DNA from 4 places in the Enterobacter sp. N5-15 genome. Region 4 is predicted to be linked to each of the others. Evidence: predicted binding sites of a transcription regulator. Region 4 holds the regulator's gene; each other region holds the start of a gene.

Region 1 (3,023 bases), 1.4 Mb from region 4:
TATATTTTCTGGCAGCTGGTGACGCTGGGCAGCATTGACTCTTCAACCTTTCTTGGGCTGATGGCGCAACACGCTGGCCTGAACGGTTTTCTGCTGGCACTGCGCGAGGTCGTCACCTCCCCGCACGTGGAGCTGGCGGTACACCTGTTTTCCGACCTGGCGCTGGCAACCTCGTTCCTGGGCGTGGCGCTCGGCCTGTTTGATTACCTGGCCGACCTGTTCCAGCGTCGTAATACCGCGGCCGGACGGCTACAGACGGGCGCAATTACCTTCCTGCCGCCGCTGGCGTTCGCGCTGTTTTACCCACGTGGATTTGTGATGGCGCTGGGGTACGCAGGGGTGGCGCTGTCGATCCTTGCCCTCCTCCTCCCTTCCCTGCTGGCATGGAAAAGCCGTCAGCAGCATCCTCAGCAGGGATATCGCGTGGCGGGCGGAAAACCGCTGCTGTGCGTTGTGTTTGGCTGTGGGGTGGTGATTATTCTGGTGCAGGTGTTGATTGCAGCCGGGATGCTGCCGGAAGTGGGTTAAATAAAAAAGGGGCTGTCATCAGCCCCTTTTTTATCAGTGCAAACAGCAGCTCTTAAACTTCTTCCCGCTGCCGCAAGGACACGGATCGTTACGCCCGACCTTCGTGCCGTTCACCGTCGGTTTCTTCACTTCCGGCTGCTGCGGGTTGTTTACCCAGTATTGATATAGACGCAGCGCCGCAGGCTGGATGCTCTCGATGCTGGCGATATACTCCTCTTCGGACAGTTCATCCAGCTTTTCGCTGTTCTCTTCCGTCCCGTGCAGGGCAATCACCTCAAGATCGGCCTTCAGTGCTTCCGGCAAGGCTGACCAGTCCGTCAGCGCCACGCCGCGCATATAGCCATAGCACCACTCTTCCACCACGGTATAGCTCTCACCGTCAACGTCGTTATAACCGAACATCGGTTCAAACTGATCCGGGTACTCGCTCAGGCGTTCGGCAATATCGTTCATATGCTTAAAGCAGAGATCGATAAAACGGTTCATCTCACGATCGTTTTTCCAGCGCGGAATGTACTTCTCGCCACCCCACACCGCCACCAGCCAGGCATCTGGCTCAACGACAACAGGACCGGAAAGCACTGCGGTAAGCATGCCGTCCAGTTCGGACACGTCAATCACGGACGCGTCATCATGACCGTAAGACATTAACGTCTCTTCAAGCCACGCCATTTCGCTTTCATTCAATGGGCCTTCAGTCATCGCTGATACTCCTGCAAAAAAGGAAACGATCCTAACACATATCTCACCCCTCTCCGGGCTGAAGTTTAGGTCTTTATTGCTGCAAAAACGTGCAAATCGTGACCTTTGCACAACTTATGGGCTTTATTGTTAACGATATGTGATCTCCGCTGTAATTTCTTCTCCTCCCGCAAGGCGGCATAACGCGGCGCTCTATACTCAAACATGTCGCATGCTGGTCAATGGGTTAACCATTCTGGCAACGTTTTTGCTTAACGTTCTTCGCGCGTCCCTGCGCAGGGAAATCTCGCCGTAATATGCAGGATGCCGTCTGTATCTTGTTCGTTTAGTGCATTTTGTTCTTGCTCGTGTTTCGGATTGGCTGCGCCGTCGGGCGTTCGGGTTTACGCCGTGGTGCAAAAACCTCTTTGCTAAGGAACATAATAATGTCGCTGAAATTTATCAGAACTCCTCTTTCTCTTGTGTTGGCCGGTTGCCTGGTGACGGCGTTTTCCGCCCGGGCAGATATTGTGATTGGCGTGGCCGGGCCGTTTACGGGTCCGAATGCCACCTATGGCGATCAGTACTGGCACGGCGCAACGCAGGCCGCTGAAGACATCAATGCCGCAGGCGGCATTAACGGCGAGAAGATCAAACTGGTTCAGGGGGATGATGCCTGCGAACCTAAGCAGGCCGTGGCCGTCGCCAACCGTTTAGTTGACCAGGATAAAGTCAACGCCGTGGTCGGCCATTTCTGCTCCTCTTCCACAATGCCCGCCTCTGAGGTGTATAGCGACGCAGGCATTATTGCGATTACCCCCGGCTCAACTAACCCGCTGATCACCGAACGCGGCATGAGCGATATGTTCCGCATGTGCGGTCGCGACGATCAGCAGGGCCAGGTTGCCAGCGACTTCATCATCGACAAGCTGAAAGCCAAGCGCGTGGTGATTATTCACGATAAAGACACCTATGGTCAGGGTCTGGCTGACGCCACCAAAGCGGCGCTGGCGAAACGTGGGGTTCAGGATGTGATGTATGAGGGGTTATCCCGCGGTGAAAAAGACTTTAACGCGCTGGTGACGAAGATCGGCGCGCAAAAACCGGACGTCGTGTTCTTCGGTGGCTGTCACCCGGAAGCCGGTCCGCTGGTTCGCCAGATGCGTGAACAGGGCGTGCAGGCGAAATTCTTCTCCGGCGACTGCATTGTCAACGAAGAGATGGTGACCGCCGCGGGTGGCCCGCAATACACCAACGGCATTTACATGACCTTCGGTAAAGATCCGCGCCTTATCCCGGACGGTAAAGCGGTTATCGAGAAATTCCGCGCCGGTAAATTCGAGCCGGAAGGTTACACCCTCTACTCCTATGCCTCCGTCCAGGCCATTGCCGCGGCCTTCAAGGCCACCGGTGGCAAGGACTCCGCCAAAGCCAGCGAGTGGCTGAAAGCCAATTCCGTCGACACGGTGATGGGCAAAAAAGCCTGGGACAGCAAAGGCGATCTGAAAGTGTCTGACTACGTGGTTTACCAGTGGGACGACAAAGGAAAATATAAGGAAGTGCAGTAACGGGACGGAGTCACGCTCAACGTCGGCGGGCTTTCCCGTCGGCGCGTAATAAACATCAGGCTGCGCGGCTCGCGCGGCCTATAAAACGAGCGCGCTAAGATGAGTACATTCTTCCTGCAACAGTTAATTAATGGCTTAACGCTGGGCTCCGTCTACGGCCTGATCGCCATCGGCTACACCATGGTGTACGGCATTATCGGCATGATCAACTTCGCCCACGGCGAAGTGTATATGATTTCCGCCTAT
Region 2 (3,023 bases), 1.6 Mb from region 4:
CAATGCGTAAGCTTGGAACGATGTGGCCGACGCTCAAACGTCTGCTGGCCTACGGCTCGCCGTGGCGTAAACCGCTCTCCGTGGCCGTGCTTTTACTCTGGATTGCGGCGATTGCTGAGGTGAGCGGTCCGCTCCTCATCAGCTATTTTATCGACAACATGGTCGCCAAAAGCTATCTGCCGCTGGGGCTGGTGGCGGGCTTAGGCGTGGCCTACGTTGGCTTACAGCTGACGGCAGCAGGCTTGCACTATGCTCAGTCGCTGCTGTTTAACCGTGCAGCCGTGGGCGTTGTTCAGCAGCTGCGTACGGATGTGATGGACGCGGCGCTTCGCCAGCCGCTCAGCGAGTTTGATATCCAGCCGGTCGGGCAGGTGATTTCTCGCGTGACCAACGATACCGAGGTGATCCGCGATCTGTACGTCACCGTGGTGGCAACCGTACTGCGCAGCGCAGCGCTGATTGGCGCGATGCTGGTCGCGATGTTCAGCCTCAACTGGCGGATGGCGCTGGTGGCGATCGCTATCTTCCCGGCGGTGCTGATCGTTATGATCATCTACCAGCGATACAGCACGCCGATTGTGCGTCGGGTGCGCGCTTACCTGGCCGACATCAACGATGGCTTCAACGAAGTGATCAACGGCATGAGCGTCATTCAGCAGTTCCGCCAGCAGGCGCGCTTTGGCGAGCGTATGGGCGAAGCCAGCCGTTCGCACTATATGGCGCGTATGCAGACGCTGCGCCTCGACGGTTTCCTGCTGCGTCCGCTGCTGAGCCTTTTCTCTGCACTGGTGCTTTGCGGGCTGCTGATGCTCTTTGGCCTGAGCTCAAACGGTACGATTGAAGTGGGCGTGCTGTACGCCTTTATTAGCTATCTGGGACGCCTTAACGAGCCGCTGATCGAGCTCACCACCCAGCAATCGATGCTGCAACAGGCGGTAGTTGCCGGTGAACGCGTGTTTGAGCTGATGGACAGGCCGCGCCAGGCCTACGGCAATGATGAGCGACCTCTGCAAAGCGGGACTATCGCCTTTGATAACGTCTCGTTTGCCTATCGCGAAGACCGGCTGGTGTTGCAGGACATCACGCTTGACGTTCCATCACGCGGTTTCGTGGCGCTGGTGGGGCATACCGGCAGCGGTAAGAGCACGCTTGCCAGCCTGTTGATGGGCTATTACCCGGTCACGCAAGGTGAAATCCGCCTCGACGGGCGCCCGCTCGCGTCTCTCAGCCACACTGTGTTACGCAAAGGCGTTGCGATGGTGCAGCAGGATCCGGTCGTGCTGGCCGATACCTTCTATGCCAACGTGACCCTGGGGCGAGACTACTCCCAGGAGCAGGTCTGGGACGTGCTGGAAAAAGTGCAGCTGGCAGGGCTGGCGCGCGGGTTTAGCGAGGGGATCAATACCAAACTGGGCGAGCAGGGGAATAATCTCTCCGTCGGGCAAAAGCAGCTCCTGGCGCTGGCGCGGGTGCTGATTGAAACGCCGCAGATACTGATTCTGGATGAAGCGACGGCCAGTATTGACTCCGGCACCGAGCAGGCCATCCAGCAGGCGCTGGACGCGGTACGCGACCATACGACGCTGGTGGTGATTGCCCACCGTCTTTCCACCATCGTCGATGCCGATACCATTCTGGTGCTACATCGCGGACAGGCCGTTGAACGCGGTACGCACCGTGAACTGCTGGAAGCAAAAGGGCGCTACTGGCAGATGTACCAGCTGCAGCTGGCGGGCGAAGAGCTGGCGGCCAGCGTGCGCGATGAAGAGTCGCTTAGCGCCTGATGCACTAAAATGAGGCGACGCGCTAACAGTCATTCCTGTTGGTGCAAAACTGAAACGCACCCTGCACCGGCATGGTGCGTTTTTTTTCACCTGCGCGTTTAGCAGAACCGCGTAACGCTCATCGCACCGTTGTTCCCCCTCGTTTTCATTTCTGGCACACCCCTTGCAATACCTTCTGCGTAAGCTACGGCCATTACCGAATTCTGACTGGAGGGGATCTATGAAGCTGGTTACGGTTGTAATCAAACCATTCAAACTCGAAGACGTGCGTGAAGCGTTGTCTTCAATGGGTATTCAGGGACTGACTGTCACCGAAGTGAAAGGCTTTGGTCGTCAGAAGGGTCATGCCGAGCTTTATCGCGGGGCGGAATACAGCGTTAACTTCCTGCCAAAAGTAAAAATTGATGTCGCAATTGCTGACGATCAGCTTGATGAAGTTATTGATGTCATTAGCAAAGCGGCCTATACCGGCAAAATTGGCGACGGCAAAATTTTCGTTGCCGAACTGCAGCGCGTCATTCGCATTCGTACCGGCGAATCTGACGAAGCGGCTCTGTAAGTAACTCCTGGCACACAGTGATAGGGATCGAGAAAATGAAGATAGCAACACTCAAAACGGGTCTGGGTTCGCTGGCGCTGCTGCCGGGCCTGGCGCTGGCTGCTACCCCTGCGGTGGTCGACAAAGCCGATAACGCCTTTATGATGATCAGCACCGCGCTGGTGCTGTTCATGTCCATTCCGGGCATTGCGCTGTTCTACGGCGGCCTGATCCGTGGCAAAAACGTTCTCTCCATGCTGACGCAGGTTGCCGTGACGTTCGCACTGGTCTGCGTGCTGTGGGTGGTTTACGGTTACTCGCTGGCGTTCGGCACGGGCAACGCGTTCTTTGGTAACTTCGACTGGGTGATGCTGAAAAATATTGAGCTGACCGCGCTGATGGGCAGTTTCTATCAGTATATCCACGTTGCGTTCCAGGGCTCCTTCGCCTGTATTACCGTCGGGCTGATTGTGGGCGCGCTCGCCGAGCGTATTCGTTTCTCTGCCGTCCTGATCTTCGTGGTGGTCTGGCTGACGCTCTCCTATGTGCCGATTGCGCACATGGTCTGGGGTGGCGGTCTGCTGGCAACGCACGGTGCGCTGGACTTCGCGGGCGGTACCGTTGTACACATCAACGCCGCGGTAGCGGGTCTGGTTGGCGCATACCTGATTGGAAAACGCGTGGGCTTTGGTAAAGAAGCG
Region 3 (3,023 bases), 1.9 Mb from region 4:
GTTCACGCCCGAGCCCGATCGCGCCATGCAGGTTTCCATGGTGCAGGGGAATATCCCGCAGTCCATGAAGTGGGATGAGAAAGAGCTGCTGAATACGCTGAAGATTTACGCCAACGCCACCGAAGAGGTGATGGGTAAATCCCAGCTGATTATCTGGCCGGAATCTGCCATTCCCGATCTGGAAATTAACCAGCAGCCGTTCCTCAACATGATGAACGACCTGCTGCTGGCGCGCGGCAGCACGCTGATCACCGGGATTGTCGATGCGCGTCTGAATCAGCAGAACCGCTATGACACCTACAACAGCATCATTACGCTCGGGAAAGACAGCGAGTACAGCTACCACTCCACTGACCGGTACAATAAGAACCACCTGGTGCCGTTTGGTGAATTTGTCCCGCTGGAGTCAATTCTGCGCCCGCTGGCCCCGTTCTTTGACCTGCCGATGTCCTCTTTCAGCCGCGGACCGTACGTTCAGCCTCAACTGCACGCGCACGGCTTTGCCCTGACGGCGGCCATCTGCTACGAAATCATTCTCGGGGAGCAGGTGCGTGATAACTTCCGCCCGGATACTGACTATCTACTGACCATCTCCAACGACGCCTGGTTTGGTAAGTCAATCGGCCCGTGGCAGCACTTCCAGATGGCACGTATGCGCTCCCTGGAGCTGGCGCGTCCGCTGCTGCGCAGCACCAACAACGGCATCACCGCTGTGATTGGTCCACAGGGTGAAATTCAGGCGATGATCCCGCAGTTTACCCGTGAGGTACTGACCACTAAAGTCACGCCAACCACGGGGCTGACGCCATACGCTCGTACCGGCAACTGGCCGCTGTGGATTTTGACCGTGCTGTTCGGCTTTGGCGCGGTGCTGATGAGCCTGCGTCAGCGTCGTCGATAATCTCACCTCTTCCTGCCGGGTGGCGGCTACGCCTTACCCGGCCTACATTTCCGTTCCCGTAGGTCGGGTAAGGCGTAGCCGCCACCCGACAATTCCCTCTAAATGCCCATTCTGGCACGCCTATTGCTTTGTTTATTCAGGTAAACGCAGTTTGGCTTAACGTGCAACTTTGTCGCACCAGCGTAGATCATCGGTAGCACCGAAATGGTGCAACGGGAGATATTTGCCTCTGAATGGTGCGGCGCGCTTCGCAAAAATAAACAATAACGCAGCAAAATCTTTACATTAAGCCAGACTAAATGTTAACAAGCTTGCATAACACTGCACTCGCATTGCGCGAGATATAACAACATCACAATGGGTATCAAAGCGTCTCTGGCGCTGATAAAAAAGGAGTTGGGTATGCAATTACGTAAACTGGCCACAGCAATGCTGGTTATGGGAATGTCTGCTGGCGTGGTTCACGCTGAAGATGCGCCGGCAGCAGGCAGCACTCTCGACAAGATTGCCAAAAACGGCGTCATCGTGGTCGGCCACCGTGAATCTTCTGTCCCGTTCTCTTACTACGACAACACGCAAAAAGTCGTGGGCTATTCACAGGATTACTCCAACGCCATCGTTGAAGCTGTGAAGAAAAAGCTGAACAAACCTGACCTGCAGGTGAAGCTGATCCCAATCACTTCACAGAACCGTATTCCACTGCTGCAAAACGGCACCTTTGACTTCGAGTGTGGCTCCACCACCAACAACCTCGAGCGTCAAAAACAGGCTGCCTTCTCTGACACCATCTTTGTCGTGGGCACCCGTCTGCTGACGAAGAAAGGCGGTGAGATCAAAGACTTCGCTGACCTGAAAGGCAAAGCGGTTGTTGTGACCTCCGGTACCACTTCAGAAGTGCTGCTGCACAAGCTGAACGACGAGAAGAAAATGGATATGCGCATCATCAGCGCGAAAGACCATGGCGACTCCTTCCGTACCCTGGAAAGCGGTCGTGCCGTCGCGTTTATGATGGATGACGCCCTGCTGGCGGGAGAACGTGCGAAAGCGAAAAAACCAGACAACTGGGATATCGTCGGTACCGCGCAGTCTAAAGAAGCCTACGGCTGTATGCTGCGTAAAGACGATCCGCAGTTCAAAAAGCTGATCGATGACACCATCGCTCAGGTGCAGACCTCCGGCGAAGCCGAAAAATGGTTCGATAAGTGGTTCAAGAACCCGATTCCACCAAAAAACCTGAACATGAATTTTGAACTGTCTGAAGACATGAAAGCGCTGTTCAAATCTCCAAATGACAAGGCTCTTAACTAATTAGAACAACAGGGGCGGGATCTCCTGCCCTCTCGATTGTCGGGAAGCATGGACAGACTATACGTTGAGTGGTCGTTCCCCACTCAGCGCGAAAAATGAGCTTCTCACCAATCTTCGAGGGTAGCGCTGCTACCCTTTTTTTTCTGGAGTTTATTATGTCAATAGACTGGAACTGGGGCATATTCCTGCAACAAGCCCCGTTCGGCAACACAACCTATCTTGGCTGGCTGTGGAGCGGCTTTCAGGTCACCGTGGCATTATCGATAACGGCGTGGATCATCGCGTTTCTTGTCGGTTCTTTGTTCGGTATTCTGCGCACCGTCCCAAACCGCTTTCTTTCAACACTTGGCACCCTGTATGTGGAACTGTTCCGTAACGTTCCGCTGATCGTGCAATTCTTTACCTGGTATCTGGTCATCCCGGAACTGCTGCCGGAAAATATTGGCATGTGGTTCAAGTCGGAACTGGATCCGAACGTACAGTTCTTTGTCTCCTCCATGATGTGTCTGGGGCTGTTTACCGCTGCGCGCGTTTGCGAGCAGGTGCGTGCCGCCATTCAGTCATTACCCCGTGGACAAAAAAATGCGGGCCTGGCGATGGGGTTGACCCTGCCGCAAACCTACCGCTATGTGCTGCTGCCTAACGCCTACCGCGTTATCGTTCCACCGATGACCTCTGAGATGATGAACCTGGTGAAAAACTCGGCCATCGCCTCGACTATCGGCCTGGTCGACATGGCCGCGCAGGCGGGCAAGCTGCTGGATTACTCCGCACACGCGTGGGAATCCTTCACCGCGATCACGCTCGCATATGT
Region 4 (3,023 bases):
GCAAACGACGGGTATCGCTGTAGCGGCGGATCAGCGTATTGCGGTCTGCATCAAGGAACAGCAGCTGAGGCGAGAACGCATCAGGCAGGTTGCTCATGGCCTGTTCGAAGATCTCTGGCGATTCAGGCATGTTACGGACGTCGATACTGACGGCGGCAGAGGTTTGTCTCTCCGCAAGCGTGCGGGCCAGGTCGGGCAATAACACGACCGGCAGGTTATCGACGCAGTAAAAACCCATGTCTTCCAGCGCGCGCAGAGCAACGGATTTCCCCGACCCTGAACGGCCACTGACAATCATCAGCACCATGTTCCGTTTCTCCTCAGGACAACAGATGTGAAGGCCATCTCCTGGTTATGCATCATCCTGATTGCCTTCTGCTTCAGTGATAATTTGATAGAGCTCTTCATCACTTTGGGCCGAGCGCAGTCGACGGCAAATGGTTTTATCGGCCAGACGTTTTGCGACCAGCGACAGCGTATGCAGATGGGTTTTCGTCTGATCGGCAGGCACCAGCAGCGCGAAGAGGAGATCGACGGGCTGGTTATCAATGGCATCGAAGGCGATGGGTGTTTCAAGTTGCACAAACACACCAACGGCACGCAGGGTATCCTCTTCCAGTTTGCCGTGCGGGATCGCGATGCCGTTGCCGATACCGGTACTGCCCATTTTTTCACGGGTCAGAATTGCTTCGAATACCACCTGCGGCGGCAGGCCCAGCTGTTTTGCAGCCAGTTCACTGATGATCTCCAGCGCACGTTTTTTGCTCTGGCAGTGAACCGCACTGCGGGTACATTCCTGGTTAAGGACATTGCTCAGTTGAAGAGCGGAATCGTTGTTCATCATAATTTCACCTAAGCGCTAACTGTACAAATGGCCTGTTGTGTTTCACAACAGGCCGTCCTGCACCCGTTAACTGCCCGGACAATTAGTGTTGTTTCAGTTTATCTTTATGTTTATTGAGCTGTCGTGCAAGCTTATCAATCAAGCCGTCGATAGCAGCGTACATGTCTTGCCCTTCCGCACTGGCATGCAGTTCACCCCCGTTAACATGCAGGGTGGCATCCGAGATATGAGTCACTTTCTCCACTTTCAACACAATATAGACCTGATTGATCCTTTCGAAATACTGCTCGAGTTTTGCAAACTTCGCGTTCACAAAGTCGCGTAAAGCCTCAGTAATTTCGACGTTTTGTCCAGTGATGTTGAGCTGCATAGTGTCTTCCTTATCGGTTGTGTCAGACCAGCTGTTTACGCTGGTTGGACGGCGGAATGGATAAAGACTCTCGATACTTCGCAACAGTACGACGTGCCACCATAATACCCTGATCGGACAGCATGGTGGTTAACTTACTGTCGCTTAGTGGCTTCGCGGGGTTCTCCGCGGCGATCAACTTCTTCACCAGGGCACGAATGGCCGTTGACGACGCTTCGCCGCCGCCCTCGGTATTCACATGGCTGGAGAAGAAATACTTAAGCTCAAAAATACCGCGTGGACTGTGCAGATACTTCTGCGTGGTGACACGGGAAATGGTTGATTCATGCATTTCGACGGCCTGGGCGATATCCGCCAGTACCATCGGTTTCATATACTCTTCGCCCTGCTCAAAGAATGCCTGCTGCTGTTCGACAATACAGCGGCTGACGCGTAGCAGCGTATCATTTCGGCTCTCCAGACTTTTGATCAACCATCGCGCTTCCTGAAGATTGCTACGAATATATTGATTGTCGGAGTCGTTACGCGCGCTGGTGCACATGGAGGCATACTGCTGGTTGATTTGCAGGCGAGGGATGCTGTCTGAATTCAGTTCAACGACCCAGCGGTCATTGTGTTTTCTGACCAGCACGTCCGGGATCACGTACTCGGGCTCGCTGGTCTGGATCGACTGTCCCGGGCGCGGATCGAGCGACTGGATCAGATTCACCGCTTCTTTCAGCACCTCTTCCTTCAGGCGCGTGACGCGCATCAGGGAGCGGAAATCGTGGTTGGCCAACAGATCCAGATGATCGCTGATGATTAAGCGCGCCTCGTCGATCCATGGCGTCTCTTTGCTGAACTGAGAAAGCTGGATCAGCAGGCAGTCGCGCAGATCTTTTGCGGCCACGCCTACCGGATCGAAACGCTGGATGCGCTTCAGTACGGCTTCGATCTCCTCAAGCTCAATCTCTTCGTCGCCCATGCTTTCCAGGATATCGTCCAGCGTGACGGTCAAATAGCCGGTGTCGTCAACGGCATCGACAATTGAGGTGGCAATCGCGCGGTCGGTATCGGAGAAGGGGGTGAGTTCCACCTGCCACATCAGGTAATCCTGCAGCGACTGGGTGGTTTCTCCCTGATAGACCGGTAGCTCATCGTCCTGGTAGTCTGCACGCGTACCGGAAGGGGTTCCGGCGGTGTAGATTTCATCCCAGCTGGCATCCAGCGGTAGCTCGTCGGGCATCTCTTTTTGTTCGAGTGCGTCCGCGGTGTCGAGCGCTTCCGTATCCTGCGATTGCTGGGTATCTACCTCGTCATGAAGATCGGTTTGTTCCAGCAGGGGGTTGCTGTCTAGCGCCTGCTGGAGCTCCTGCTGAAGTTCTAACGTGGACAGTTGCAACAGGCGAATTGCCTGCTGTAGCTGCGGCGTCATCGCCAGTTGTTGGCTGAGCCTTAATTGCAAACCTTGCTTCATGTTCAGAGCATTTTTCTCCGGTTCGGCGTTACGTTACCTCTACCCTATCAGAGTCTGAAGTCTTCCCCAAGATAGACGCGCTTAACATGATCGTCTTCGAGGATCTGCTGCGGCGTACCGTGGGCGATCAGATTGCCCTGGCTCACAATATACGCGCGTTCACACACGGCCAGCGTTTCACGAACGTTGTGGTCGGTGATCAGTACGCCAAGCCCGCTGTCACGCAGGTGTTCAATGATACGTTTAATGTCGATAACCGAGATCGGGTCAACGCCCGCAAACGGTTCATCCAGAAGGATAAATTTTGGGTTTGCGGCCAGCGCACGCGCAATCTCAACGCGGCGGCGTTCACC

The links. Region 4 encodes sigma-54, which starts transcription at its own class of promoters, with help from an activator protein. Its sites were predicted from a motif close to GTTGGCACANNTTTCGCTNT; they were not measured.
Region 1: the regulator sigma-54 is predicted to act here: its motif matches at 1,465-1,484, upstream of AC2TE5_RS14020 (branched-chain amino acid ABC transporter substrate-binding protein).
Region 2: the regulator sigma-54 is predicted to act here: its motif matches at 1,935-1,954, upstream of glnK (P-II family nitrogen regulator).
Region 3: the regulator sigma-54 is predicted to act here: its motif matches at 1,012-1,031, upstream of AC2TE5_RS06090 (amino acid ABC transporter substrate-binding protein).

The regions. Positions count from the first base shown of each region.
Region 1 covers NZ_CM170150.1:2,944,746-2,947,768, forward strand. Annotated here, with positions in the region: gene tyrP (tyrosine transporter TyrP) at 1-528, shown strand, start outside; gene AC2TE5_RS14015 (YecA/YgfB family protein) at 562-1,230, opposite strand; gene AC2TE5_RS14020 (branched-chain amino acid ABC transporter substrate-binding protein) at 1,656-2,777, shown strand; gene AC2TE5_RS14025 (ABC transporter permease subunit) at 2,877-3,023, shown strand, end outside.
Region 2 covers NZ_CM170150.1:1,084,625-1,087,647, forward strand. Annotated here, with positions in the region: gene AC2TE5_RS05025 (SmdA family multidrug ABC transporter permease/ATP-binding protein) at 1-10, shown strand, start outside; gene AC2TE5_RS05030 (SmdB family multidrug efflux ABC transporter permease/ATP-binding protein) at 3-1,784, shown strand; gene glnK (P-II family nitrogen regulator) at 2,005-2,343, shown strand; gene amtB (ammonium transporter AmtB) at 2,379-3,023, shown strand, end outside.
Region 3 covers NZ_CM170150.1:1,307,054-1,310,076, reverse strand. Annotated here, with positions in the region: gene lnt (apolipoprotein N-acyltransferase) at 1-901, shown strand, start outside; gene AC2TE5_RS06090 (amino acid ABC transporter substrate-binding protein) at 1,304-2,209, shown strand; gene AC2TE5_RS06085 (amino acid ABC transporter permease) at 2,365-3,023, shown strand, end outside.
Region 4 covers NZ_CM170150.1:4,310,532-4,313,554, reverse strand. Annotated here, with positions in the region: gene rapZ (RNase adapter RapZ) at 1-307, opposite strand, end outside; gene ptsN (PTS IIA-like nitrogen regulatory protein PtsN) at 353-844, opposite strand; gene hpf (ribosome hibernation promoting factor) at 927-1,214, opposite strand; gene rpoN (RNA polymerase factor sigma-54) at 1,237-2,670, opposite strand; gene lptB (LPS export ABC transporter ATP-binding protein) at 2,718-3,023, opposite strand, start outside.